4 regions of the Vibrio alfacsensis genome follow, and region 4 is predicted to be linked to each of the others. Evidence: predicted binding sites of a transcription regulator. Region 4 holds the regulator's gene; each other region holds the start of a gene.
The links. Region 4 encodes PurR, which represses purine synthesis genes. Its sites were predicted from a motif close to TNANGNAAACGTTTNCNTNA; they were not measured.
Positions count from the first base shown of each region.

Region 1: the regulator PurR is predicted to act here: its motif matches at 1,380-1,399, upstream of purE (5-(carboxyamino)imidazole ribonucleotide mutase).
Region 2: the regulator PurR is predicted to act here: its motif matches at 1,232-1,251, upstream of glpX (class II fructose-bisphosphatase).
Region 3: the regulator PurR is predicted to act here: its motif matches at 3,363-3,382, upstream of VA249_RS04110 (NupC/NupG family nucleoside CNT transporter).

Region 1 is NZ_AP024165.1:3,115,835-3,121,645, forward strand. Features, by position in the region: gene hemF (oxygen-dependent coproporphyrinogen oxidase) at 1-677, opposite strand, end outside; gene tsaC (L-threonylcarbamoyladenylate synthase type 1 TsaC) at 712-1,269, opposite strand; gene purE (5-(carboxyamino)imidazole ribonucleotide mutase) at 1,470-1,955, shown strand; gene VA249_RS14425 (5-(carboxyamino)imidazole ribonucleotide synthase) at 1,960-3,093, shown strand; gene VA249_RS14430 (DNA topoisomerase family protein) at 3,158-3,727, opposite strand; gene VA249_RS14435 (DUF494 family protein) at 3,750-4,229, opposite strand; gene dprA (DNA-processing protein DprA) at 4,232-5,341, opposite strand; gene VA249_RS14445 (LysM peptidoglycan-binding domain-containing protein) at 5,325-5,811, opposite strand, start outside.
Region 2 is NZ_AP024165.1:259,049-264,859, forward strand. Features, by position in the region: gene glpX (class II fructose-bisphosphatase) at 168-1,175, opposite strand; gene zapB (cell division protein ZapB) at 1,521-1,763, shown strand; gene rraA (ribonuclease E activity regulator RraA) at 2,402-2,908, opposite strand; gene VA249_RS01230 (1,4-dihydroxy-2-naphthoate polyprenyltransferase) at 2,985-3,902, opposite strand; gene hslU (HslU--HslV peptidase ATPase subunit) at 4,193-5,524, opposite strand; gene hslV (ATP-dependent protease subunit HslV) at 5,554-5,811, opposite strand, start outside.
Region 3 is NZ_AP024165.1:873,732-879,542, forward strand. Features, by position in the region: gene minD (septum site-determining protein MinD) at 1-91, opposite strand, end outside; gene minC (septum site-determining protein MinC) at 109-771, opposite strand; gene VA249_RS04095 (YcgL domain-containing protein) at 969-1,250, shown strand; gene VA249_RS04100 (lytic murein transglycosylase) at 1,300-2,271, shown strand; gene VA249_RS04105 (LysR family transcriptional regulator) at 2,343-3,287, shown strand; gene VA249_RS04110 (NupC/NupG family nucleoside CNT transporter) at 3,525-4,724, shown strand; gene folD (bifunctional methylenetetrahydrofolate dehydrogenase/methenyltetrahydrofolate cyclohydrolase FolD) at 4,796-5,656, opposite strand.
Region 4 is NZ_AP024165.1:2,074,360-2,080,170, reverse strand. Features, by position in the region: gene VA249_RS09570 (alpha/beta fold hydrolase) at 1-575, shown strand, start outside; gene VA249_RS09565 (putative signal transducing protein) at 634-951, opposite strand; gene VA249_RS09560 (TVP38/TMEM64 family protein) at 951-1,640, opposite strand; gene VA249_RS09555 (TfoX/Sxy family DNA transformation protein) at 1,753-2,343, opposite strand; cyclic di-GMP riboswitch class I at 2,580-2,661, opposite strand; gene purR (HTH-type transcriptional repressor PurR) at 3,041-4,045, opposite strand; gene torD (molecular chaperone TorD) at 4,488-5,135, opposite strand; gene torR (two-component system response regulator TorR) at 5,402-5,811, shown strand, end outside.

The sequences.
Region 1 (5,811 bases), 1.0 Mb from region 4:
CGACGAGAAACGATCGGTAGATAAGCTTGGCAATATCCCTCACCAACCGCTTTGATGTAGTCAAAGCACTTATCAAACTCCCACAGGTTTAGGTCATCAAAGAATAGACCGCCGACACCACGAGTTTCATTACGATGTGGTAAGAAGAAGTATTTGTCACACCACGCTTTGTGCTCTGCGTAAACGTCGTCACCAAATGGCGCACAAAGCTGTTTTGCAGTGTCGTGCCATAATTGGCAATCTTCTTCGAATGGGTAGAAAGGTGTTAGGTCAAAACCACCACCAAACCACCAAATTGGGTCTTCACCGTCTTTCTCTGCAATAAAAAAACGGACGTTGGCATGTGAAGTCGGTACATAGGGGTTGTGAGGATGGATAACCAGAGAAACACCCATCGCTTCAAAACGACGACCAGCTAGCTCTGGGCGATGCGCCGTCGCAGACGCTGGCATTTCATTACCTTCTACATGAGAGAAGTTCACTCCTCCTTGCTCGAAGATATGGCCATCACGCAATACGCGAGTACGGCCACCACCACCAAGACGCTCTCCTTTTTCACGTTGCCAAGCATCTTCGACAAAGACGGCCTTTCCATCTTCTTGTTCTAGTTGCTGACAAATGGAATCCTGAAGTGACATCAAGAACTGCTTTACGGCGTGCTTATCAATTGCTGACATACGTGTAGTACCTATTGATTGCTGACTAGCAGGGTTAGCCCTGTCTTAATATTTGCGAGGTTTTAGCATCACGGATTTCACTAGGCTTGTCACGACCACTGGTTTCACCACGTAAGATCGCCACAAGTCGGTCACCTAACTGTTCTTCGACTTCTTCCGTCGTCATACAAGGAGGCAGGCCAGTAAGATTCGCGCTGGTAGAGGTTAGCGGCTTTCCGAACGCATTACACATCTTTTGTACTAAAGGATGATCCGTCACACGTACGGCAATCGAATCAAATTGACCCGATACCCAATGAGAAACTTTGTCACTCGCAGGCATGATCCAAGTGTATGGACCAGGCCACGTTGCGTGTACTTTATCTAACTGCTCTTGAGTCAACTGAGATTCATCAACATAAGGCAAAAGCTGCTCATAGCTAGCCGCAATAAGAATGAGCCCCTTCTCTACTGGGCGCTGCTTTAGCTCTAGCAACTTTTGAATCGCTTCTGGGTTATCTGGATCACAGCCGACACCAAATACGCCTTCTGTTGGATAGGCAATCACTTCGCCTTTTTGTAGTGCTTCAAGCACCTGTTCAAAGTTATCCACCAATTACTTCCTGATAGTCTTATCTGTTGTGTTTGCACTAAGTGTACAAATATTCATTCTCAGAGACTAAATCAATTTGTTTATAAAATGTATCAATACCATTTACAAACACACGCAAACGTTTGCTTGAGGTAAAAATCCCCGTATAATGCGCACAAATTTATCAGCTCACCTAATTTTGCAGCTTGAAGGAGTTTGAGATGAAAGTCGGTATCATCATGGGTTCTAAATCAGATTGGCCAACCATGAAACTAGCAGCAGACATGCTGGATCAATTTGGCGTGTCTTACGAAACAAAGGTGGTGTCAGCTCACCGTACTCCTCAATTATTGGCTGATTACGCAAGCAGTGCCAAAGAACGCGGTATTAAAGTCATCATCGCGGGTGCAGGCGGAGCCGCTCACCTACCAGGCATGGCAGCAGCGTTTACCAGCGTACCTGTACTTGGCGTTCCAGTTCAGTCTCGTGCACTGAAAGGCATGGATTCACTGCTTTCTATCGTACAAATGCCAAAGGGTATTGCGGTTGGTACATTGGCGATTGGCGAAGCTGGCGCAGCAAATGCTGGCATCCTAGCAGCTCAAATCCTTGGTACACATGATGAAGCGATCATGGCAAAAGTCGAAGCGTTCCGTAACGAACAAACGGAAACCGTATTGGCGAACCCAAACCCTGCTGAGGATTAATCAGATGCATGTACTGGTTCTTGGTGCGGGTCAACTAGCTCGTATGATGTCTCTGGCTGGTGCGCCACTGAATATTCAAATCTCAGCTTACGATGTGAGCAGCGGTAACATCGTTCATCCACTGACTCAGCACGTACTAGGCAACGGCTTAGAGAATGCAATTGAACAAGTCGACGTCATTACTGCTGAGTTCGAGCATATCCCACATGATGTGCTCGATGTTTGCGAAGCGAGCGGTAAGTTCTTACCAAGTACGCAAGCCATCAAAGCAGGCGGTGATCGCCGTGTTGAAAAGGCATTACTTGATGATGCTGGCGTGCGTAACGCGAAATACTACGTAATCGAAACTCGTGAAGACTTTGACCGCGCAATTGAACACGTTGGTATGCCAATGGTTCTGAAAAGTGCGTTGGGTGGTTACGATGGTAAAGGCCAGTGGCGCTTAAAAGAAACTTCTCAAGTCGAAGACATTTGGACAGAGATGGCAGAGTGCATCGCGGCAACACCAACTCAAGCGATTGTTGCTGAGGAATTTGTTCCTTTTAACCGCGAAGTTTCACTGGTTGGTGCTCGTGGTAAAGATGGCAGCGTTGAAGTGTACCCTCTGGCAGAGAACGTTCACACCAATGGTGTATTAAGCCTCTCAACAGCAATTGATGCACCTAAGTTGCAAGAACAAGCGAAACAGATGTTCACGGCCGTTGCCAACAGTTTGAACTACGTTGGTGTGTTAGCCCTCGAGTTCTTCGACGTTGACGGCACGTTGCTGGTTAATGAAATCGCACCACGCGTACACAACTCTGGTCACTGGACTCAGCAAGGTGCAGAAACTTGTCAGTTTGAGAACCACCTACGCGCCGTGTGTGGCATGCCTTTGGGTAGCACGAAACTGGTTCGTGAAACCTCGATGATTAATATTCTTGGTGAAGACATACTACCAGAAGCATTGCTAGCGATGAATGGTTGCCACATTCATTGGTACGGCAAAGAAAAACGTGCGGGTCGCAAGATGGGCCACATCAACGTATGTGGTGACTACACAGGCGAACTTAATCGCAAACTTTGTGCATTAGCAGAGGTTCTGGATGAACAGGCTTTCCCTGCTGTACATGAATTTGCCAAGCAGTGGCAAGCCTAGAAAAGCATCGGAATAAATAGCAAAAGGGTCGCATGATGCGACCCTTTTTAATTCGTACTGAAAGTTATTGTGATTGAGTATGGTGGCACTTACGGCTCGCGCATTGCAGTTTAACCCCGCTGGCCAGTTTCTTTTCTACCAACAAGGTAAACCCACATTCCTCACAGCGGCCTCTTACAGGTGGCAAGTTCACCGCAAACTTACACTTCGGATAATTATCACACGCGTAGAATGTTTTACCAAATCGAGTCTTACGCTCAACCAAATGTCCTTTGCCACATTCTGGGCAAGCATGTTGCTCTTTCGCTTGCTGCTCTGGCTCAGGTTGGTTAATCGACTCAATATGATGACATGCAGGGTAATGGCTACAACCAACGAACATACCGTAGCGCCCTTGGCGGAGTACCAACTCATTGCCACATTCAGGGCAAGGTACACCCAACTCTTTCACGATGTGACCGTCATTGCTGTGTAGCGGCTTAATATAATCGCAACTTGGGTATTGGCTACAACCTAGAAAAGGGCCGTGTTTACCGTGCTTAAGCGAAACTTCCCCACCGCATTTAGGGCAAGGTTCGCGCTCAAGCGCATGCTCGTGTGCCGAGAAAAGGTTGTGATCGATTTTACTACTCATACTCACCGCTCAAGCGAAGATATTAATGAAGAATACCTTGTTCCTTGGTGTACAGCAGCTCTTCCATCAGCGTGTAGGCGTTTTCGTTGCCCGGAACATTAAACAGCACCATAAGGATGATCCATTTAAGGTCCTCAAGCTCAAACTCATTAGTTTCCAGCCCCATCACACGATCGATAACCATCTCTCGTGTTTCTGTGGTCAGAACATTGATTTGCTCAAGGAACAATAAAAAACCACGACATTCGAGGTCCAAACGCTGCATCTCTGATGCCGTATAGATACGAGTCGATGCCGATGCGATACACGATGAGATAGCAGAATGTGCATCACTTTGTTGTAACGCTGCCAACTCTTCTAACCAGACAAGGGCTTTGTAGATATCTTTTTGTTGGAAACCTGCTCGAAGCAATTCATCTTCCAACTCGTCTTGATCGACCTGTAAATCTGCATCGCTATGGATGTAGGTTTCGAATAGATACATAAGTATATCCATCATCATAGCTAGCCCCTCCCCTTTCGAATATAGCCACCGGATACTGCAACAACATGCCCTGAAAGCTCAAGCTCTAAGAGCTGCATCATGACTTCTTGGACAGATATATTGGTCCTGTTTGCAAGAATATCAACTGGTGTAGCCTCATTTCCTACGTTAGCGAACAGCTGAGGAAATGGCAATTCTTCTTCACTCATTGGCGTAGAAAACAAATCTACACTCTGACTAACAGACCAATTGAGTAAAGATTGTATTTCATTTAGCACCTCTTGGGTATTTTGTACGAGGCAGGCACCACTACGAATCAACTGATTACCCCCCGTCGCATTCGGGGCATTGATTGACGTAGGCAACGCAAACACTTCACGCCCTTGCTCAAGGGCATAACGTGCCGTTATCAAAGAGCCGCTTTTTTCTGCCGCTTCAACAACTAAAACACCTAAGGATAAGCCACTTATAATTCGATTTCGACGCGGAAAGTTTTCTGCTCTCGGTTTTGCTTCCGGGCGAAACTCCGACACTAACGCACCGCTTTCTATCACCCGCTGCGCCAGACTACGATGCCTTGCTGGATACACTTGCTCTAATCCTGAGCCTAGCACTGCGATCGTTTTACCACCGGCTTGCAAAGCTCCATCATGCGCATGACCATCAATACCTAAAGCCAATCCACTGGTCACGATCAGATCATGCTGAACGAGTTCTGAAGCAAAACTGCGTGCATGTTGCAAACCATTCACACTGGCGTTGCGACTACCAACCATGGCGATTTGTGGCAAGGATAAACAGCTCGCATCACCTTTAACAAACAACAAAGGAGGCGGAGCGACCGTTTGCTTTAATAGCGGTGGATACCGGGGGTTAGCCAAGGTAAGAATTGAATGCTGGGAAGATGACGCTAACCAAGCTAAACAAGCATCCACTTCTTTATCAACCATAGACCACGCTTGTAGTTGCTTGTCGGTAAACCCTAAAAGTTGCAGCTCAGAGGTTGAATACTGGACGATATTGCTTGGCGAATCTTTACTCAACAACTTATTCAGCTTTACCGCGCCGATCCCCGGTAAACACGTTAGTTTTAACCAAGCAGCAAGGTCACTCTCATTTTGTATTTTCATTCGAATAAGAACTCTCAACTGAAAGAGGGGCCAAAAACACGTTTTTATCAATCGGCCTCGTGCTCTTGGTAATTAACGCGAAACTAAAATAGTCATACAGATCGACAACAACTAATTCTCCGACTTTGATACGAGGGAAAACAAACTGAGTGTCAAATACACCGCTTTCTGTAACAAAGGAGCTCTCACCGTCAAGCGCCGGACGCGCTGCTTCTTTAAGTTCAAACACGCTACCTAGGCGCAGGCCATCCTTAGATCCTTTATCTACAACAACAATTTGGTTGGTCGAGCTAAAATGAGTGTTATCTAAGTTACCAAGTACATTAACAGAGAGGTTCACTGATGATGGTGAAAGGGTGGATGTGGAATTGTGGGACACATTATTTAATAAAGGCAACGCAACATCATTGCGCAGAATCTCTTGTTGTTGAGAAGTAATGTTTAATCCAGAAAAGGCACTTGAAGATTCA
Region 2 (5,811 bases), 1.4 Mb from region 4:
ACCATCTATACATCAGTACATATTATGCGCGATAGGATTAGTAAAGAGAAGAGTTGACTTAGTTTTGGGGGAAACAAGGTTTAAAAGATAGATCCTAGGGAAAACAGAGAGGTCCTAGGAGAAAGGCAAGTTCCTAGGATCCTAGGCCCTAGGAACTTTGTATCTGTTTAAAGAATAATATCGCGTACTTCAGGGTCTTTACGCTCTAGGTAGTGCGTAGACTTGATACGGCGGATAGTACGACAGCGGCCGCGGATAAGCAGAGTTTCTGTTGTTGCGATGTTGCCTTGGCGAGTGATCCCCTCAAGTAGATCGCCCTTAGTAATACCTGTCGCCGAGAAGATAACATTGTCGCTGCGAGCCATGTCTTCCATCTTAAGAACAACATTTGCTTGTACGCCCATTTCTTCACAACGCTTAAGCTCAGCAGTGCCGTAAATGCGGTTTTCTTCGGTATCGCCTTTGACTTCGTGACGAGGAAGAAGTCGGCCATGCATATCACCATCTAGTGCGCGAATGACTGCTGCAGAAACCACACCCTCAGGCGCACCACCGATGCAGTACATTAAATCTACTTCGCTGTCAGGCATACAAGTTAGAATAGAAGCCGCTACATCACCATCAGGCACAGCGAATACGCGCACACCCATCGCTTGCATTTCTGCAATCACGTCATCATGACGAGGTTTTGCTAGTGTGATAACAACCAACGTATCAAGTGATTTGTTTAATGCTTTCGCAACGTTTTCTAGGTTTTCTTTTAGCGGTTTATTGAGGTCAATCGCGCCTTTCGCGCCAGGGCCTACCACTAACTTTTCCATGTACATGTCTGGTGCTTTTAAGAAGCTGCCTTTTTCACCGGCCGCCAATACCGCTAATGCGTTCGATTGGCCCATTGCCGTCATGCGAGTACCCTCGATAGGATCTACTGCGATATCGACAGCATCACCACCCGTACCCACTTGCTCACCAATGAAAAGCATAGGAGCATCATCGATCTCACCCTCACCGATAACGATTTCACCGCTAATGTCGGTTTTGTTTAGTAGGGTTCGCATCACTTCAACGGCAGCACCGTCAGCTGCGTTTTTGTCACCGCGGCCAAGCCATTTGTAGCCAGCCAGAGCGGCACCTTCAGTAACACGGGAAAATGCCATTGCTAAATCGCGTTTCATGATGTCTCCAAGTAACAAGAGGGAAGAAAAATTTGCGCGGCGATTCTACCACATCGCAAGTTAAACGTTTGCCTTTTTGCTGAGCTTTAACTCTAACTAACTTGAATTCGATCAATTATCGGGTGAGTTTTTAATGTGAAGAAGCCAAAAATAGAGTGCAAAAAAACTTCACTGTTCAGAAAAGTCAGAGTTTAGTGAGATTGCGCTGATTTTTTGACCGAATGATGCAAAATATCGAATATAGTAAGTGTTTCTCGTCGCTACGCTGAGTAGAATGAATCTTATAGGTTAGGTGCCGACGATTTGTCGTGTATCGTCCCCACGGAACAATAAAGGTAGGCCAAGATGTCTTTTGAAGTACTAGAAAAACTAGAAGCAAAAATTCAAACTGCAGTTGATACAATCACTCTTCTTCAGATGGAAGTTGAAGAGCTGAAAGAAGACAAAGTAAAGCTAGAAGCAGAAGCAAATGAGCTTCGCTCTCAGCGTGAAGATCTAGAGCAGAAATCTCAACAAGCTCAACAAGAGCATGCTCAATGGCAAGAGCGCATTCGTGCACTACTTGGCAAAATGGACGAAGTGGAATAATTCACTCCATATCCAGAATTTAAAACACCCGCCTCGGCGGGTGTTTGTGTATTTGGGCAAAAGAAAGATCCTAGGGAAAGACAGTTCCTAGGATCCTAGGTTCTAGGGCCTAAGCTTTTGTATTACGGATTACGCACAAACGTTTTTATGCAGTGTAAAAATACTGTCATTCTGAACAGTGAGGAACGAACGTGATTCAGAATCTACCGGCCGAGTTTGATATCACTAAGGTAATGTACTGAAACTAAATAGTCCGCTAATAATAGATTCCTAGTCTCGCTGAGGCTCGCTGGAATGACAAGGTTGCTTGAAGTGCTTTTCTGAATTCCGCACAAACGTTTTTATGCAGTGTAAAAATACCGTCATTCTGAACAGTGAGGGACGAACGTGATTCAGAATCTACAGACCGAGTTTGATACACTAAGGTAATGTACTGAAACTAAATAGTCCGCTAATAATCGATTCCTAGTCTCGCTGAGGCTAGTTGAAATGACAAGATAGCTTGATGTGTGCTTTTCCACGTATTCCGTAAGCGAAGCGTTCCGTATTCCATCCACCTTCTAAAAAGGCCAATGAAATGCACAAACTCACAGAGCGCTCCACCTAGGGCCTAAAACTTAGGCTCTAACACCTAAGATCTATTCTTCTTCACCTAACTCGAGATCCACATTGAGTGGTTCTGGGGATAGAATAATGCCTGTGCTGTCAGCGTAGACGTAATCTTCCGGCAAGAAGCTGACGCTGCCAAAGTTTACTGGTACATCATGCTCACCAATACCTTGGCTTGCTGCGCCTACAGGAATAGAGGCAAGGGCTTGAATGCCTAAGTTCATGTCTTCGAGTACGTCAACTTCGCGAACGCAGCCATAAACAATAATGCCTTCCCATTCATTTTCTTCGGCTAGCGCTGCAATTTCTGCATCAATTAGCGCTTTACGTAAGGAACCGCCACCGTCAATCAGCAGTACACGTCCGATGCCGTCTTGTTCGAGAGTTTCACGGATCAATGCATTGTCTTCAAAGCATTTTATGGTCGTGATCTGGCCTGCAAACGATGCGCGACCACCAAAGTTACTGAACATCGGTTCGACAACATCTACCTGGTCGAGGTAAATATCGCAAAGTGCTGAAGTGTTGTATTCCATGGCGTACCTTTCTTAAACAGAAAACGTTGTCTTTGAGTATATCTAGGCATTAAGTCAATGCAACGAGATTCCTTTTTTAACTTATCAGAGTTTGAGCTACCACAATTGTTGCAAACAGAACATTCGTTACCAGTGAGCATTTCACGATGACGGGCATCATTGGTGCGATTTGTGCAGGAGCTTTGGTTTCCCAAACGGCTTTACCATGATGCGCGACAACATAAATACTGAGCAAAAAGGGCAGACTGATCCAAACGGGTTTATCTTGGATTAATAAGTAAACGGCGAACGCAAGCAGTGCGCCAGCAAGCAAAATGAAGTGGTATTGTTTTGCTTTTCGTTGCCCGAGGCGAACGGCAACCGTGCGTTTTCCACATTCCGTGTCGTTTTCGATATCACGCATGTTGTTGATATTAAGAACGGCAACCGCCAGTAAACCACAACCCAGTGCAGGCAGAAACAGCGCCGCATCGACGTGACCGGTATGCAGAAAATAAGTGCCAGAAACGCCAAGCAGACCAAAGAATAGGAACACGGAGAGATCGCCCAAGCCGACATAGCCATATGGTTTGCTGCCCATGGTGTAAGCGATGGCCGCTAAGATGGCAAGCACACCCAAACCGATAAAAGTGATGATACTTTCAAACGAGCTGAGTGAGTAAAAAACTAAGATAAGGCCAGCAATGATCGTCAGCACAACATTAAAGATGATCGCTTTTTTCATTTGCTCAGCGGTTACCGCGCCAGATTGCATCGCACGCTGAGGGCCTAAACGATTTTCGTTGTCAGTGCCTTTGACCGCATCGCCATAATCATTGGCAAGATTGGATAGGATTTGCAATAAGGTGGCGGTGACAAATGCCATGATCGCAATGGTCATTGAAAATTGCCCGGTTGAATAGGCGAGCACGCTACCGGTGAGAATAGAGACCAGAGCGAGGGGTAATGTTTTCGGGCGTGCGGCATCGAGCCAAATTTGCAATGATTGTTTCATGGATATTTCGTGCTAGTAACCAATGTGCCCAGTATAAGCACAAAGTCACCAATGCGCTATTGACTTAAAGCAACTCACTCTTGAGTCGATGAGTAAATCGACCAAGTAAAACAAAAGCATAACGCAAGCAAAGGGGTTGAGAACTTAGAGGTTTAGCATTGCAAACTAAGATTGCAAAAACTTCCCCTAGGACCTAGGACCTAGGACTTAGGAATCTTGGATCTTTGATTTAGACAAAAAAGCCCAGAATATAACATTCTGGGCTTTCCATAGTGTTCGCGTATTGGCGATTAAAGAATAAAGCGGCTTAGGTCTTCGTTCTCGATGGTGTCACCAAGACGCTCTTTCACGTAAGCGGCATTAATCACGAACTTTTCGCCAGCTTTCTCTGTTGCGTCGTAAGAGATTTCATCCATCAGACGTTCCATCACCGTATGTAGACGACGCGCACCAATGTTTTCTGTGGTTTCGTTTACTGTCCACGCCGCTTCTGCAATTTGAGTGATGCCGTCTTCTGTGAATTCGACATCCACGCTTTCGGTTTTCATCAGCGCGATGTACTGCTCGGTTAAAGACGCCTTAGGCTCAGTCAGAATTCGTTTGAAGTCATTGCTGGTGAGCGCCTCAAGTTCGACACGAATAGGCAGACGACCTTGCAGTTCAGGGATCAGATCAGATGGCCTCGCGACTTGGAATGCGCCCGATGCTACAAACAGGATGTGGTCGGTTTTCACCATGCCGTGCTTAGTAGAGACCGTGCTGCCCTCGATAAGTGGCAGTAGGTCACGCTGAACACCTTCACGAGAAACGTCAGGGCCTGAACTTTCGCCACGCTTACAAATCTTGTCGATTTCATCGATGAAGACGATACCATTGTTTTCTACGTTGAAAATCGCAGATTCTTTTAGCTCTTCATGGTTAACCAGTTTTGCTGCTTCTTCTTCTGCCAACGCTTTCATGGCGTCTTTGATTTTCAGTTTGCGTTTTTTCTTGGTGTCACCCGCAAGGTTTTGGAACATGCCTTGTAGCTGGTTGGTCATCTCTTCCATACCAGGAGGCGCCATGATCTCCACGCCCATTTGCGGTGCAGCCACATCGATTTCGATTTCTTTATCGTCTAGCTGACCTTCACGCAGTTTCTTACGGAAGACTTGACGCGTGTTCGATGTGTCTTCTTTTTGCTCTGTTTGACCCCAAGCATCACGCGCTGGTGGCAATAGGGCATCAAGAACACGTTCTTCCGCTTGCTCTTCTGCGCGGAATTTTACTTTTTCCATCGCTTGCTGGTGGGTCATCTTCACAGCAACGTCGGTGAGATCGCGGATGATGGTTTCCACTTCTTTACCGACATAACCGACTTCAGTGAACTTGGTTGCTTCTACTTTGATAAATGGTGCGTTTGCCAGCTTAGCAAGACGACGAGCAATCTCGGTTTTACCTACACCAGTTGGACCAATCATTAGAATGTTTTTTGGTGTTACTTCGACACGTAGGCTTTCTTCAAGCTGCATACGACGCCAGCGGTTACGCAATGCAATCGCAACCGAACGTTTTGCTTTATCTTGACCAATAATGTGGCGGTTCAGTTCATGAACGATTTCGCGAGGAGTCATTTCAGACATATTTTTTCCTTACTTCGTTACGATTACGTTTAAGCCGTTGGCTTAGGAAGTTCTACTGTAGATTCTAGTTCCTCTACAGTGTGATTGTGGTTGGTGAATACACAGATGTCGCCAGCGATGTTTAGCGCTTTTTCTGCGATTTCGCGCGCGTCTAGGTCTGTGTTTTCTAATAGTGCGGTTGCAGCGGCTTGTGCGTATGCGCCGCCAGAGCCGATAGCGATTAGATCGTTTTCTGGCTGAACTACGTCACCGTTACCTGTGATGATAAGAGATGCGGTTTCATCGGC
Region 3 (5,811 bases), 1.2 Mb from region 4:
CTTTCAGAGCCAGACCCGAGGCGATGGCTGCGCTTGAAGTGGTTTTACCAACGCCACCTTTGCCAGACGTTACTACAATAATGCGTGCCATTTTATTTCCTTTTTAGACTAAATCGTGAGTGTTTCTAGAAGTAATGATTCTTCGGCTTTACTGATCATGACTTTCTTTTGCCAATACTCACTCTCAATTTGATCGCTAAGCCAGTAATCTCCTGCTATAGAAATCAGCTCAGCTTGTAAATCGTGACAAATAATTCGAGCTTCTTGTTGCCCGCTTGCTCCTGCAATCGCGCGTCCACGAAGGGTGCCGTGGATATGGATCGAACCATCGGCTATCACTTCGGCCCCGGCACTGACATGAGCCAGTACGACTAAATCGCCATCTTTAGCATAAATCTGCTGACCAGAACGAACAGGTGTGCGGACGATTTTTGTCGGAGCCATCTTAACCGGGGCTTGCGCTGGAGACTTGCTCGCAGACATTATGGCAAAGCCTGCTTCAGAGGCGAGGTTTTGAGTCCGTTTATCTTTGCAACCTGTGACGCCGACAGGAATAAAGCCTGCGTCAGCGATACCTTGCTTGAGTTCTGTGAAATCAATATCGCTTTCTACTTTTGCTATATTGATAACCAGAGGCGCGGATGCAAAGAAAGAGGGCGCTTGAGAAACCTTTTCTTGCAAAAATTCGACAGTTTTCGCGATCTCGCTATCAGGAAGGTGTAAAACTGACAACGTAAAACTGCTACCTTTAAGGTCTGGTGAATGGGTCATCGTGGACTTCTTGCCTTTATTGAAAGAGCGTTGCCTTAAACTAGGTCTGTCATGTTATATTTCATCCTTTGACGCAGCAAGTTCTCGAGTGAGCAAATAAGTGAATTAATCTCAAATTTGCTAACAAGTTTGCGAGAATTTTACGTTTTCAACTTAATCCACACTGAAAGTGGGTAAATCAGCACAAAAGGCTTGTCATGCTTTGTTCTATTTATAAAAGCTCCAAAAAAGAAGGCACTTATCTCTATATCCCGAAAAAGGACGATTTTTCACAAGTTCCTGACACCCTGATGCAAATGTTCGGTAAGCCTATGCCGGTCATGACCATCAAACTTGAAGGTCGTACTTTAGCGCAAGTTGATATCGAAAAAGTGAAAGCATCACTGACAACGGATGGCTTTTTCTTGCAACTGCCACCACCACCAGAAAACCTATTAGAAAAATACAAAGAACAAAAAGCCCAGCAGAAAGGCGAATAATCACTCGCGCTTCTCATCTGGGAACACTGCCTCGCTCAAGGAGGGCGATATGAAAAAGATACTGGCAGCCATGCTCAGCGTTGGTATGTGCACTTCAGCCTTTGCAAGCAGCGAGGGCTTTGATGACTACCTCAATAAATTGCGTGCAGAGGCCCGTGATAAAGGCATTTCAGAACAGGTGATCAGCGCCGCTTTTGCAAATGTGGAATATAAACCACGCGCAGTGAAAGCCGATCGCAATCAACCAGAGAAAAAACTGACTCTGGATGAATACATTCCTAGGGCGGTTCCTGAATGGAAAGTAAAGCAGGCTCGATCGCTTTATAAAGAACACTATGCTGAGTTAAAACGCATTGGTGACGAATATGGCGTGCAGCCTCGTTTTATCGTAGCACTGTGGGGCGTGGAAAGTAACTTTGGTAAGTTTACCGGAAACTTCCGTGTGATCGATGCGTTGTCGACCATGGCATTTGAAGGTCGCCGTGAGGAGTTCTTCCGTAAAGAGACCATGGCAGCACTGCAAATCTTAGATGAAGGTCATATCGAGCTAGAGAGTTTTAAAGGGTCGTGGGCGGGCGCGATGGGCCAATGTCAATTTATGCCAAGTTCATTTTTGCGCTTTGCCGCAGATGGTAATGGCGATGGCAAAAAAGACATCTGGCAATCAGAGGCCGACGTCTTTGCGTCTACCGCGAACTATCTAAGCGAATCGGGTTGGGACGACAATTTTACATGGGGTCGCCAGGTAAAAGTACCACACGGCATCGATCATAATCTGCAAGGTCGCGAAGCTGAGAAAGGTAAGTATCTGCAAGAGTGGAGTAAGCTTGGTATTACGAAATACGATGGCAGCCCACTTCCTAAATTGGACGAAGATATCAAAGCTTGGCTGATCATGCCTGATGATGAAAATGGTCGAACTTACTTGGTGTACAACAACTACAATGTGTTGATGAAGTGGAATCGCTCTTACTACTTCGCATTAGCGGTAAGTCATTTAGCTGACCGCATAACATTCTAATTTGATGCATCTATGAATTTTAAAGGGGCTCTTCGGAGCCCTTTGTTTTCTGTTTTTTAAATGAGGTTTGCGTGTTATCTGAACGTGCTGCACAAATGGTGATCTTCTCTGCGTTGATCAAACATAAAAACTTTACCGCCGCGGCAAAGAGCCTAGGTGTGTCTGTTTCTCACGTCAGTAAACAGCTTAGCCAGTTAGAAGCTTCTTTAGGTATCAAGCTCGTACAGCGTACCACTCGTAGCTTCACGCCAACGGAAGCGGGGCAGACGTTTTATCATCATTGTCAGCAAGTGGTACAAGCGGTGAGTAGCGCCACCTTTGAGATGGAAAGCCAGCGTGATGAAGTCGCCGGTTTGGTACGTCTTGGTCTATCGCAGTCTTTCGGAACCTTGCACATTATTCCTGCTATTCAAGAGCTCAGAGAACGTTATCCCCAGTTACAGGTAGAAGTGCATTTGTTCGATTACAAAGTCGATATGCTCGAAGAGGGCTTAGATCTATGGATCACCAACAATGAGCATTTGCCTGAGGGGTATATCGCGCAGCGCTTGGCTGATAGTCAATTTGTTGTGGCGGCATCGCCAGACTACTTAATGAAGCATGACACACCGACCGAGCCTAACGACCTGTCACAACATAACTGTCTAATTTACCGCAGCTGGGAGCGTGATTACACCAGTTGGGCGTTTACCAATCACGAGCAAGATCTCAACGTGAAAGTATCAGGTAACTATTCGGTAGATCTGGCTGAGGCGGTGCGAGATGCGGCGATTGCGGGTTGGGGAATCGCGTATCTTGCGACGTACTTATTGGGTGATGAATTCCGAACGGGGAAATTGATTCAGCTGTTGCCAGATTGGCGAGCGAGCCAAACCATGCCGTTTTATGCGGTGTATCCAAGCCGTCAACATATGCCGAAAAAGATTTCTGCTGTTATTGAATTTATCAAACAAAAGATAGGATCGCCTTGTCATTGGGATCAGCGTTTAGCACCGTATATTTCATTGCCGAAATAGAAAACCCATAAAGTGATTTACATCACAAAATTTTTCTTGTTTCAGAAACATATTTTCCATATGGAAACAATAAGCAAATGCAAACGTTTATCTTGATGTAATTCAGTAAGTTATTTTTGTGTGCAAATAATATACAGCCAACATTTTCAGGTTGTTAACATACCCGACTTGCACCAATTTTTTCACTCTATACAATCCGACGCCTTTCCTGTTCCCCCTTTTTGTCGGATTCATTTTATGAACTCAATTCTTGGTATTGTAGCCATTCTATTCGTAGCATGGCTGCTTTCGACTAACCGTAAAAACATTCGTTTTCGAACGGTATCTTTAGCATTTGCTTTGCAAATCATCTTCGCGTTGTTGGTGCTGTATGTCCCTGCAGGTAAAGATGCGCTAAACGCAGTCACTGGTGCGGTGTCTAACCTAATCAACTACGGCCAAGAGGGGATTGCATTCCTATTTGGTGGCCTAGCAACTGGTGGCTTTACGTTTGCGATTAACGTTCTTGGCATCATCATCTTCTTCTCTGCTCTTATTTCTGGTTTGTACCACATCGGCTTAATGCCAAAAGTGATCAACTTGATTGGCGGTGGTCTACAGCGTTTACTCGGCACAAGCCGTGCCGAATCTCTCTCTGCAACCGCCAATATTTTTGTAGGTATGATCGAAGCCCCGTTGGTTGTAAAACCATACCTAAAGCACATGACGGATTCACAGTTTTTTGCTGTGATGACAGGGGGATTAGCATCGGTTGCAGGTGGTACTCTTGTGGGCTACGCATCGCTAGGTGTGGATCTTAACTACCTAATTGCAGCGGCATTTATGGCTGCACCAGCAGGCTTGTTAATGGCTAAGATCATGATGCCAGAAACGGACACGACAACACCGGATATCGATTTAGATCAGATTGAAATGCCTCGTGCGACAAACGTTGTTGAAGCCATGGCCGATGGTGCAATGTCTGGATTGCGCATTGCAGTGGCAGTCGGTGCAACGCTTTTGGCTTTCGTGAGTGTTATTGCGATGCTAAATGGCATGCTAGGTTGGTTTGGCGGCTTATTTGGCATGGAACTGAGCTTCGAGCTTGTACTTGGTTACCTATTTGCGCCAATCGCATGGTTATTAGGTATTCCATGGAATGAAGCAGTTGTGGCGGGTTCGTTGATTGGTAACAAGGTTGTCGTGAATGAGTTTGTCGCGTTCATTCAATTAATGGAAGTGAAGTCTGAACTAAGTGCACACTCACAAGCTATCGTAACATTTGCTCTGTGTGGTTTTGCGAACATTTCGACCATGGCAATGTTGATCGGCGGTTTAGGATCACTGGTACCAGAGAAACGTGCGTTTATCTCGAAATACGGTTTTCGTGCAATTGCTGCAGGCGTGATGGCAAACCTGATGAGTGCATCCATTGCGGGCGTGATTCTAAGCTTGTAATGGTTTGAATTGGTCATTGACCGATAAACGAGAAAGGCTCCGTCAGGAGCCTTTTTAGTAGTTAGAGAATATTACTTGGCTGTGTGGAATTGTTCACACGCTAACATGGTGTTCTCAATTAGGCTTGCGACTGTCATTGGGCCTACGCCACCTGGTACTGGTGTGATGAAGCTAGCGCTCTCGCGTGCTTTATCATACTCAACGTCACCAACAAGTTTGCCAGATTCAAGACGGTTGATACCCACATCAACGACCACGGCACCTTTTTTAATCCACTCGCCAGGAATGAAGTTTGGTTTACCTACTGCTACCACCACTAGATCGGCCTGACGAACGTGACCTTCAAGATCTTTAGTAAAGCGGTGACACGTTGTCGTTGTGCAGCCTGCTAGCAGTAACTCAAGCGTCATTGGGCGACCAACAATATTAGAGGCGCCAACCACGACAGCGTGTTTGCCTCGTAGGTCAATGTTATAACGGTCAAGCAGCGTAATGATGCCTTTTGGTGTGCAAGAGCGCAGTTTAGGAATACGTTGTGCTAAACGGCCGACATTGTATGGATGGAAACCATCCACATCTTTCTCTGGATGAATACGTTCAAGTACATGCGTGGTATCGATACCCGCAGGAAGAGGTAATTGAACTAAGATGCCATCAATTTCTGCATCATTGTTTAATTCATCAATGAGAGATAACAGTTCTGCTTCTGATGTTGTAGCAGGAAGGTCAAAAGACTTAGAGATAAAGCCCACTTCCTCACAAGCGCGGCGCTTACTGCCAACGTACACTTGAGAAGCCGGATCTTCACCAACAAGTACAACCGCAAGACCAGGAGCACGAAGGCCTGCCTCTACGCGAGCTTTCACGCGTGCTGCCACTTCTGATCGAACAGTTTGGGAAATAAGAGTTCCATCTATATTTTGAGCAGTCATGACTTTCCTTTTTAAATTGAGAAGGCAAATTATTTGCGGCGCATTGTCGCAGAAAATCTATTTAACATCCATACGCAAACGTTTGCTTTGTGGTGTTTTTGAACATTCATCGCTTCGGTGGCCTTTTTTTAGGCATTCAGAACAGAATGTTATGA
Region 4 (5,811 bases):
ATATCCTGAAAGTACTTGATCACCTGAAGATTCAATCTGCCCACTTTGTGGGAATGTCTCTTGGGACGATCATTGTCCGCAACCTTGCCGAGTTGGCTTCTGAACGAGTGCGTTCAATGGTTTTAGGTGGTGCGGTGACTCGTTTAAATACCCGCTCACAGATCTTGGTCAGATTAGGGAATCTTGGTAAGCATATTTTGCCTTACATGTGGCTTTATAAGCTCTTTGCTTATGTTGTTATGCCGCAAAAAAATCAGCGTGAGTCGCGTCATCTCTTCATCCGAGAAGCAAAAAAATTGTGTCAAAAAGAATTCAAACGTTGGTTTATTTTGGCTGCAGATGTCAACCCATTGATGAAGTACTTTAAAGACCGTGAATTGCCCATTCCAACGCTATACTTGATGGGAGATAGGGACTACATGTTTATTAAACCGGTCAAAGAGATGGTGGCGGTACATAAACTGAGTGTATTGCGTGAAATCCCTAATTGCGGCCACGTATGCAATGTTGAGCGTCCGGATGATTTCAACCAGCATTCTATTGAGTTTATTAAGCAGCAAAGCCTCAGTGCTTAAGACTTGTGATTTAAAGAAAGAAAAATCGTTCAGAGAATGAAAATAAATAGGGGAGCAATTATGGCTCCCCTATTTGATATCCACATTGCCAGCACGCTCCAAATTGCCCTTCATTTTGCTCAGAGCAATTTGGGCATTGCCAGTCTTGGTAAACGTGTTCGGCTTGTTTATGATAATCTTTAATCACTGCTTCAGCTTTTAACTTCTGCTGCGAATGTAAGAGCCATACATATGGGTCTGTATCATCGCTAAAAGGGAGCTCGCCTTTTAATCCGAACATACCCTCACCTCTGACCTCACACGCTATCTGCTCGGTTTTAAGCAACTCACAAACGATATGGGCTTCCGCTGGATTTTTCGCGATGTATATTTTCATTAAGCGCTTCCATTGGGTACTTGAGCGGGACGAATTTTATTCATAATCCATTTTGCGATGATGGGGAATAGGCCGAGTAGGGCAAACGACGCTAATACGGTAGGCGATACAATACCAGAGAGGCTATCAATGGTCGCCAATTGCGTTCCCGCATTTAAGTATACTGCTGTTCCTGGCAACATACCGATTTGGCTGGTTAGATAGAATCGAGTAACGGCCATTGGCGTTAACCCCATAAGCAGGTTGATGAGGAAAAACGGGAATACCGGAATCAAGCGCAAAGAAAATAGATAAAACGCACCATCTTTCTCAACACCTTGATTGATCGCGCTGAGTTTATTGCCAAATTTATCTTGAACCCACTCACGCAGTAGGTATCGGCTGCTGAGAAAAGCGATAGTCGCACCAATGGTGCTGGCAAACGAAACGAGCAGTAAACTTGTCCAAAAGCCAAACAGTGCAGCGCCAAGCAAGGTGACTACGGCCGCTCCTGGGATTGAAAACGCCGTGATCGCAATATAGGTGAAGAAATAGGTTGTTGCCGCAAGCAAGAAGTTTTCCTCAATGAGAGTATTCAACGCTTCCTGCTGCGCTTTCGCATTTTCTAATGTTAAGTATTGGCCGAAGTTGATACCTAAAAGGAGGATTACCGCGAGTAGGATAAGCCCTAAAATCAGTTTCTTATTCATATCATTCATCTCGTTTAGCTTGTTAAAGAATAAGACAGAACTGGGCGAAAAAAAATTTCAAAAAAAACCGCAGTGTAAAACTGCGGCTATGTTTTAAATCTTATGAAGCGGATTAGGAAAGGCCATTCATGAGTTCTTGTCGGCGTTCTTGTGGTACTACACTCCAATGCGTACCATTGATCGCTCCCTCAAGGGCCCAAAGCAATTCCAAACTTACACTAGATGCATGAGTTTGTTGAATTGCCTTGTACGCATTTAATGCGCCTTTGTCCTCTAGTTGCTCTACCGAATCGATGCCTGCTTTTTTAAGCATGCGTTCAGTCGCTAAACGTAGGTTTGGCAAATCTTTTAGTCGGTTAGGCTTTGTTGTTGCCTGTTGTTCTTTTTCAAGCTTGGCGCTTTCTAGAGACTTCCTTGCAACATCAAGGATTTTGTCGGTTGAATCCCATAGCTCGTCAGAAATAGCATAGTATTTCGTTACCACTGGGAAGCCACGTTTTTTATAGACGTAAGGTCTAAGTCCTTGAGTCTCGAAAGTAGATGAAGTTTTCTGATCCGCTCGGATGTGCAATTGATGATTTACAACTAGTGCAAACATAGTGTCATCTGCAAACAGTCCGAAGCCACCAAACATTGAGCGCGACTTGATCGTACCAAGTGCCTCAAATAGCTTCATAGAGTCTTTGAGTATCGGTTTATCCATGATGAGTTATCTCGGTGTAATTAGTATTACGCCACCAAAAATCAGGTCCGAGAGAATAGCAAATGCATGCAGTTATAATGTCATTAAAGGGTAAACTCGTTAAATGCATATTTGCCATCGGTAACCCCGCTACCTTCTACTGATACGACGATGATTGAAAATAACCATCATCGAAAACAGTCTTTAAAAACGATAGTCTTCAAAAATAGCAGTCTTCAAAAAAACAGCCGTTTTTAAAAAATAACGGTCTTCAAAAACAAATAGTTAAGGCCGGAAGCTTTGCGTCCCACTCTTTCGAATGGTTTGCCCTGTGCGTGACGGTATCAGAATACTGCTTTCATTGAATTAACATCACATCCTGAATATGGAAGTGTGACATTAGTTCAATTAAAAAGGGGTATTTAATGAGTGTTATTTCATATCTCTTGGTTAGATATGCCTATCAACACCATAAATACGAATTCAAATACATTGAATTAAAACAGTATGTTATAGCGAAGTGCTCTGGGCTGTCTACCCCGAAATTAGTCAATTGCTCATCGCTTCACCTATGGCAATGTTACTTGCCTAAATCCAATCCAATATGATTAGAAAATAGGACGAAAGGGTGGATTCAGAACATAAAAAACGCCCCTTAAAAGGAGCGCTTCAAATCGGTCATTATTGCTTAGTTCTTATTACTTAGCTGCATTATTGATTAGTTGAGCTTGCTTACTGTGCTACGTATTACAATCTCTGGCTGCATTTCAAAAATACGTTTGTCGTGCTCTTTATCTTTAATACGTTCAAGTAAGATCTCGAATGCGTTTTTACCTACACGACGTTTTGGTTGGTGAATCGTCGTTAGCGGTGGAGAGAAGTATTCAGCAAGTTCGATGTTGTCGTAACCGATCACAGAAATGTCTTCAGGGATCTTGATGCCATTTTGTTGCAGACGGCTCATCAAGCCTAGTGCCATGGTGTCATTAAAACAGAATACTGCAGTCGGGCGTTTTTCCATTGCAGTAATGTTATCTGCAGCAAGAACGGCAGTATCACATTCAAAGTTACCCTCAAGAATCCAGTCTTCTTTAACGGTAAGGTTTGCTTCTGCCATTGCACGTCTAAAGCCAGCAATTCGCTCTTTACATGCTGCTTTATCGAAATGACCACTTAAACATGCAATTTCGCTATGACCATTATCAATTAGATATTTAGTCGCTAAATAGCCACCTTCTTCCGAGTTATCAATGATCTTATCTGCTTTTGAGCTTTCAGGGCCCCAGTCCATCACGACTTTAGGGATGTCTGCGTGGCGGTCTAGCATCTCTTGTAGTTCTTCCGTTAGGTCAGAACACATCACTAAAATGCCATCGACACGCTTTTCTGCAAGCATGCGAATATAGTCACGTTGTTTCTCGTAAATACCACCAGTATTACACAGGATCAATGTATAGCCTTGACGGTAACAGTAGCTTTCTACGCCATCGATCACTTCAGAGAAGAAAAGGTTCGTTGACTGAGTAACCAACATACCGATAGTGCGCGTTGAGTTACACTTTAAGCTGCGAGCAACAGCACTAGGCGCGTAATTGAGCTCATCAACCGCTTTCATTACTTTTTCTTGAGTGGTCTCAGCAACAAAACGAGTTTTGTTAATTACGTGCGACACTGTGGTGGTTGAAACGCCGGCTAAGCGAGCAACGTCTTTAATTGTGGCCATAAATGATGTCCTGTATCGAGTTACTGAATACCGTAGTGAAGACAACCATGCGCTTAGTGTCTTGCGCAAACTGAGCAGTTACGAAAAAGCAACGCTGATAGGTTCGGCAGTGGTTGTTCCGAAATCGGTATAAAAAGATTTGTAGCGACATTGGTTGCTGAGAAATATATTCCTTGATTAGTGATACAAGGAATGGCTCAGCAAGCAGAGTAATAAAACACAAAAACCGCTATATTTCAGCGGTTTACATATAAATCATATTTAATCGTTTGCGCTCACATTTTAGACCTATGTGAGCAGGCTGGCAACATATTCAGCGATGGTTTTGTGCTTTTTATGTCACATTTTAACGGCTAAATTCACTGTACTTCTCTGAACCAGTGAGAAACAAACGAATAAAATAAGGGGGCTGTATGACGAGTCCCCCTAAAATAGCCCGCAATTATTCACCAAGAAGGTAGTCGCTGTCCAGTTTACAGAAAGCGATCAGCATTTGAGCAACACTAACGTAGAAGCCAAACTCATCGAATTGCTTACATTTTGCTGCAAACATAGGTAACCAAGTAAGCAGTTGCTTTTGGATGAAGTCGTTTTGTGCCACGAATGCTTCTTCCATATGTTTTTCTTGCTCGAGTTCGTTAGAGCGAATGATCATGTTGCCTAAGAAGTCGAGCTCTACAGCAAGGTGATCGGCTGGTTCTTTCAGGTTTTCATCGACCTGAACACCAAAGTCCGCCATGAGTTTTTCCATTTCTTCTGCTGGCTTATCGTTTAGAAGACCCGACTCACCGATGTACATGGAAGCGTATGGAAGTGCTCCGTGTTTTTCTGTTTTCAGAAATAGCTCACAAAAGTCTGCGGCAAGTTCGAGTTGAGCGTCTTCACGATCTTGAAGTCGGTTGAGTGCATCGACCAATGCATCGACTGATGTCTTTAGGGATTCGTTTTCACCTAGGCCAGCTAAAAAACTTCGGATTTCAACACTGTGGTAGCTCTCTAGGTCTTTTTCGGTAAGTTCTTTAGCGAATAGGCTAGAAAACCACCAGTAAATTTCGGCGCGTTTTTCGTTAAAAGCTTTCACTTCTTGCATTTTTTGCTCCTGAAATGATGCACTTAAGGCGGCATCTTGAAGTCACTTGAGTATAATCTCTTAAGTGTAAACAATTAAAATGAATAGCAGTAACTATAATTGTTATTGTTTATGGGTAATTATGCCTAGTTATTAATGGCAACAAATAAGCTTGCTTTGAATCAATAAAATCGCAAAATCTTGCTTTTTAATGTATCTATGACTAGAAATGTTACTAGTTATGAATAGAATACGTCTTGGAATAAAAAAGACAGAAAGTGGTGTAAATGAGCTATCACGTATTAGTCGTAGAAGATGATGTTGTAACTCGTAGTAAGTTAGCGGGCTACTTCCAAAATGAAGGTTACAAAGTCAGTGAAGCAGAAAGTGGCGCAGAGATGCGTGAAGTGCTTCAAGGTGGCGGTGTTGACTTGATTATGTTGGATATTAACCTGCCCGGTGAAGACGGTCTTATGCTTACGCGTGAATTACGCAGCCAATCAGATATCGGCATCATATTAGTGACAGGACGCACGGATAGCATTGACAAAATCGTTGGCCTAGAAATGGGCGCAGACGATTATGTGACAAAGCCTTTTGAGTTAAGGGAATTATTGGTTCGCGTTAAGAACTTATTGTGGCGTATCTCAGCGGCACGCAATGGTTCACAAAAGAACGTGAATGAAAGCAATGAAGA